One region of the Pseudalkalibacillus sp. Hm43 genome, then DNA from elsewhere that is predicted to be linked to it. Evidence: riboswitches for the same ligand, from Rfam matches in the RefSeq annotation. Region 1 holds a riboswitch; the other holds the start of a gene.
The links. Region 1 has a riboswitch for FMN ahead of ACXQIQ_RS08450 (ECF transporter S component). Riboswitches for the same ligand answer to the same signal wherever they lie in the genome.
Positions count from the first base shown of each region.

Region 1 (3,127 bases):
AAATACTTCATTCACTTCGTTAGACTCCGGATCCACCTTGTACATGATGGATTGGCTATGTGGCCGGTATTCCGCAACGGGTACCCAAATGTGTTCACCATCAAAATCAATTCCACCTGGATGATACATATCGCCTTCACCCAGCTCGATATCCTTCAACAATTGGCCTTGCTCATCTACAACAAACAGATGCCCGACTCCCTTACCGGCTGTTCGATCATATCCATCTTTCGGCTGATTATATTTCTTCGGCTTCTCAATGATCTCCACCGATGAGATGTAGTACTTATCCTCGATCTTCGTCATCCCTTGTGGGTGATGGACGTTGAAATTCAAATCAAGCTCCTCGACTTGGTTCCACTCTGTACTACGTTCCAGCTGTTTGAATTCATTTGTCAGACCTTCCGTATCGCTGTCAGTGGCAACGACCGTCGATACCGTTCCAATCAGTAAAGCGGCTGATAAAATGGTTGTGATTACGCGCATGTGCGTTCCTCCTTGTGGGTATGTACGTTAACGTTTTAAACGTAAACAATTTCACCCTCATTAGGAAGAGGAACCTGCACTTCTTTAGACTATTTACGAAGAATTAAATGTCTCTTTAGTTTTAACACGAAACTGTAATCCTACATGTAACAATTCCCATGTAAAAAACCCCTTCTCTCATCGGAAAAGGGGTTCATTATCTAAATTTTTTATGAAGCAAGTTGTTCCATCCGTTTCAAGTATGGTGCCAACTTGTAGTAGATCATCACGAACAATACGGCGACAATCGTGCTCTTGATCAAGTTGAATGGCGTAATCCCTGTTAGAATCAACTGCGTCATCATTTCAGACGTCATCGGATCATAATTCAGGAACCATGTGTACGCTGGCAGGATCAACACGTAATTCAATAGTGCCATCACGAGCGTCATTGTAAACGTTCCTGCAACCAATCCCATTGTCAAACCTTTCTTGCTGCGATACTTACGGAACAAGATTGAAGCCGGGACGATATACAAGCTGCCCGCCAGGAAGTTGGCGAACTGTCCGACAGGTACCCCTGTCATACTACCTTGCACACCGTAATGCAGAATGTTCTTGATCGCTTCGACGGTAATTCCTGCAACCGGTCCGAAGACGATTCCGCTTAATAATGCCGGTACATCACTCAAGTCGATCTTAAGAAATGGCGGCAGTCCTGGAAATGGAAAATCCAGGAGCATCAATACGTACGCCATGCTGCTCATTAGTGAGACAGCAATCATGCGATACAATCTCCCCTTTTTTTGCATAGGAAACCTCTCCTTTTCCTAAACGCCATCTTGCTTCCAATGCATTGCACACTTCCGCCCATATGAGATCCACCTGTTTTCTATGGCATAAAAATCCCTAAAGCTATTCGCAGCTTTAGGGAGTATTTGCGCTTTCTATGACAGGTTTTTAGACCATTAGAAACTAAGCCTCTTCTCGTACGTGACTAAAAGAAACCGTGCAAACATCTTCTCCCATCCAGACTATACTGTCGGCTCTGGCCTTTAACCAGATCAGCAAAGCTCTTCTGTTTGAGAAGAACAAAGCTCGCGGGCTCATGAAGGGGGTCTTCATCTACCGCCGGTCGGGAATTTCACCCTGCCCCGAAGATGGTGTTTATGTTGTTGTATTTACAATTACAGTATATCGTTAAATGGCTTGATTCTGCAATAGGAATGCTTATTTCCCATCAACTGACACTTTTCAGGTCCGGTCTTTCCTTCTTCTGTTTTTTCTTATAGACCATCTTAGCTAGAGATATACTGATCTCATACAACAACAGTAACGGTATCGTCACAAGGAAGTCAGAAATGAAATCCGGCGGCGTAACCGAAACGGCGACCACAACGAGAACGAAATATGCGACTTTCCTTGCTTTGATCAGATGGGTCGGGTTCAATATACCGATGGTCGTCAAGAATAGAATGACCACAGGTAATTCAAATAACAACCCGAAAGGAAGGGTCATCTGCATCATGAATCGGAAATACTTCTCTGTTGTGTACATTTCTTGGAAATGATTAGCTGACAGACCTTCCATGAAGGAAAGGACCATCGGGAAGACAATGAAATAACCGAACGATATGCCGACCAAGAATAATAGAAATAATACTGGAATATAGGAGAGCGTTGCTTTCTGTTCTTTCAAGTTCAGCGCTGGTTTAATATAACGATAGATTTGAAATGCGGCAAAAGGTATGGTCATGGCAATCGCACAAATCCCCGAGATCATGAAATACACCCAAAGGATATCTGAAGGTCCAAGGATGACGAGCTTTTGATCGAGTTCCCGAATCAGCCATTCATAAATCTCCTCGACAAACACGAAGGATCCAACCAGGAATAGGATGAACACAACCAAAGTCCAGATGATTCTTTTTCTTAATTCTTCTAGATGTTCTGTGACTTCCAACTCTTCATCCACTTCACGCATAGCATTCACCGCCTTTCTTCTTTAGTAGAAAGAGGCTGACTCAATCGCATCGATTAAGCCAACCCCCATCCCATTATTTCTGTTCGCTTTGAGCTGTTGCTTTTTTCTCTGCTTTATCGTCGTCATCATCATCAGAAGACATCAAATCTTTTGTAGAATTTTTGAATTCTCTCAATGTGCTGCCGGCTGCTCGTCCGAGCTCAGGCAGTTTAGATGGTCCGAAGATGATCAATGCGATGATCAAAATCAAGATCAATCCAGGAATACCAATTTGACCGAAAGGCATCGTTCATTCCTCCTCTTTTTTATCGATTAAAATCCGATGATTGCTACGACTGCAGGTCGTGGCATACGTTCTCCTGCTCGGTGTGGCCATGTGCTTGTCGGATTGGATAGGTCTTCTGTTTCTTCACCTGGATGTTGGACGGATAAGAACAACGTCTTTTCATCGGGAGTGAAGGATGGTCCAGTCAATTCAGCTTGAATAGGCGCAGATGCGAACTGGAATGCTTCCCCTTCTTGGGGACCAGACGTTGGGATTGCAAACATTCCGTTATTCTTGAACGGTTTCCAGACTTTATCGTTCAACTTGCTGCTCGAGATATCCGTAACCGTCCACAATGTTCCGTACTGGTCGAATGTCAGGTTATCCGGAGCACTGAATCCGCTCTGGATTCC
Region 1 covers NZ_CM135129.1:1,592,078-1,595,204, forward strand. Annotated here, with positions in the region: gene ACXQIQ_RS08445 (DUF6454 family protein) at 1-486, opposite strand, end outside; gene ACXQIQ_RS08450 (ECF transporter S component) at 696-1,277, opposite strand; FMN riboswitch at 1,479-1,631, opposite strand; gene tatC (twin-arginine translocase subunit TatC) at 1,706-2,449, opposite strand; gene tatA (twin-arginine translocase TatA/TatE family subunit) at 2,523-2,735, opposite strand; gene ACXQIQ_RS08465 (PhoX family protein) at 2,762-3,127, opposite strand, start outside.

Region 2 (3,127 bases), 1.3 Mb from region 1:
GATGGGGATCCACTGTCATATCGGTTCCCAAATTTTCGAAGCGGACGGGTTCGTGATGGCCGTTCAGAAGGTGTTCGATCAGTTGGAAAGATGGTCAGAGTCGTTTGGCTTTGAAGCGCGCGTTGTCAATTTGGGTGGAGGGTTCGGTATCCCATACACGTCCGAGGATTCTGCGATTTCTATTGAAAAAATGGTTGGTGTCTTGATTCGTGAGGTGGAAAACCAGGTGGCTGCTCGAGGACTTTCGATGCCCGAAATCTGGATTGAACCAGGGCGTTCTCTTGTAGGTGAAGCGGGAACGACGCTCTACTCAATTGGTTCTGAAAAAAGAATCCCTGGCGTGCGAAATTATCTAGCGGTCGATGGAGGCATGACGGATAATCTTCGACCTGCCCTGTACCAGGCAAAATATGAAGCCGTCATCGCCAACCGTTTGATGCAGAAAAACGCTCAAGTCGTTTCAATTGCAGGGAAGTGTTGCGAATCTGGGGATATGCTTGCTCATGACATCGAGTTGCCGAAAACGTCTCAAGGGGACATTCTTGCGATGTTCTGTACGGGGGCATATGGATATTCGATGGCGAACAACTACAATCGCCTTCCGCGTCCGGCAGTTGTTTTTGTAGAAGAAGGGGATGTGCAGCTCGTCGTAGAACGGGAAACGTACCGGGATCTTGTCCATTTGGATCGACCTTTGAAAAAGGCCACTGTATCAAGCGTTTAGAACGATGATTGGAAGGCACTTACCTTTACTTCTCCTCCAAAAAGTCATACAATAAAACTACTTGTCAAAGAGGAGGAACCAATCATGAAAAAAGGTAGTATCGAGTTTGAAAACGGAGAAAAAGTACTTATCGATTTCTTCCCTGAGGAAGCACCGAATACAGTTGCGAACTTTGAAAAATTAGCGAATGAAGGTTTTTACAACGGTTTGACGTTCCACCGTGTCATCCCTGGTTTCGTTTCACAAGGCGGATGCCCGACAGGAACTGGAACTGGCGGACCTGGTTACACAATCGATTGTGAAACAGAAGGAAACCCTCATCAGCATAAGCCTGGTTCATTATCAATGGCACACGCTGGTAAAAACACAGGTGGAAGCCAATTCTTCATCGTGCATGAGCGTCAACCGCACTTAGACGGTGTACATACCGTTTTCGGTCAAGTGACAGAAGGCATGGATTCCGTATTGCGCACTCAGAACGGCGACGTGATGAAAGAAGTCAAAGTCTGGGAAGAATAATAAACATCAAAAGGAGGATCGTTTCATTCTGAAACGGTCCTTTTTAACACTTTTGTGGGACTGTCTAGGTGACAGTCCCTTCCTATTACGGGAGACAAAGCTGCATTTTCGAGAGATGGACCCACATTTTCGAGAAACACCGACCTAATTTGCGTATAAAACGCATTTCAGTAAGTCTAAAATCCTCATCTAAGATTTGTGATTCTCCACTTATACAATAATTGTTCACTATAGAATGGATCAAAAGCGAATTTCGTAACATTTTCAACGTAAATGCGTGAATATTACATCAACCTTCTCTTTTTTCACATCGACCGTGCGAGGAGGACATTCCTCTTGCTAATGCGGGAAATAAAGAGTAACATGAGAATACAACTGAAATATCCTTCGGGGTCGGGTGAAAATCCCAACCGGCGGTGATAAAGCGAACGGTGCTTTTCAGTCCGTGACCCGGTGCAATGTCTATTGTAGCGGTGGATTCGGTGCAATTCCGAAGCCGACAGTATAGTCTGGATGGGAGAAGGATTCATAAGAAGAACAAGGTATATTCTGCTGTAAAACAACAGCAGTCACTATGCCCTCAGTTTACCTACGTCTATTGTCTGAACATTCGTTCAGTTAGACAAAGGTTTATTTGTTCATGATTTTAAACCCCCGAAGATGCTTATGCATTTTCGGGGGTTTTTTCACCTTCAAGTAGGAAAGAGGAGATCAGATGATACAAGAACAATATATGCAGCTCGCATTGGATATGGCGAAGCAAACAGCCGGTCAGACGTCTCCGAATCCGAAGGTAGGTGCTGTTGTCGTCCGAAATGGTGAAGTCGTAGGACTGGGAGCCCATCTTAAAGCGGGTGAAGGACATGCTGAAGTCCACGCCTTAAATATGGCTGGATCGAAAGCAGACGGAGCTATCATGTTCGTTACGCTGGAACCGTGCAGCCACCACGGCAGGACACCGCCTTGTGCGGATCTCGTCATCGAACGAGGCATCAAGACGATCTATATCGCGACTTTGGATCCAAATCCGATCGTGGCAGGTAGAGGTGTCGAACGTTTGCAAGAAGCAGGGGTCGAAGTCCATGTTGGAATGCTCGAAGAAAAAGCAGTAGCTCTCAATCCATTCTTCAACCATTTCATGAAAACGAAGCTTCCTTATGTCACCTTGAAAGCTGCGTCGAGCCTGGATGGAAAAACAGCGTCCAATTCAGGGGATAGCAAGTGGATTACAGGAGAAGAAGCGCGTCTTGATGTTCATCGACACCGTCATGAGCATGATGCCATCCTGGTCGGGGTCAATACGGTCATCCAGGACGACCCACAACTCACGACAAGGATTCCCCTCGGTGGTAAAAATCCGATCCGTATCGTTTTGGATACGAACCTGCGGATTCCTGCTCATGCGAAGCTTTTACATGACCAAGAAGCGGAAACGCTTATCATTGCTGGGAGCAGTGCGCCAAAAGCTCGGATCGCTGAACTTGAAAGAGCATCCGTTCGAGTCATCCAGCTCGATGAACCAGCGATCGAAATCCCTTCTCTGCTGGAAAAGATAGCGAAAGAAGGGATCACATCGATTTTCGTGGAAGGCGGCGCATCCGTACATGCGAGTTTTATCCAAGCAAGATGTTTTCAACAGATAATCACTTACATCGCACCGAAATTGATCGGTGGAATCCATAATCCGACCGTCATCGGTGGAACAGGAATTGAGACGATGAAGGATGCTGTCGAACTAGAGATAATTTCAGTTGAACATGTGGGGAATGATTTGAAGGTCGTTTCCGAGCTGAAGGAGGGATGAGGAATGTTTACTGGGATCATTGAAGAAATCGGAACCATTCAATCAGTGAAAGAATCGAGTGAAGGTTATGTCGTCACAAT
Region 2 covers NZ_CM135129.1:302,237-305,363, forward strand. Annotated here, with positions in the region: gene lysA (diaminopimelate decarboxylase) at 1-724, shown strand, start outside; gene ACXQIQ_RS01595 (peptidylprolyl isomerase) at 809-1,243, shown strand; FMN riboswitch at 1,623-1,772, shown strand; gene ribD (bifunctional diaminohydroxyphosphoribosylaminopyrimidine deaminase/5-amino-6-(5-phosphoribosylamino)uracil reductase RibD) at 1,959-3,047, shown strand; gene ribE (riboflavin synthase) at 3,051-3,127, shown strand, end outside.
Region 2: it holds a riboswitch for FMN, as region 1 does, so the genes downstream of both, ribD (bifunctional diaminohydroxyphosphoribosylaminopyrimidine deaminase/5-amino-6-(5-phosphoribosylamino)uracil reductase RibD) here and ACXQIQ_RS08450 (ECF transporter S component) in region 1, are expected to answer to the same signal.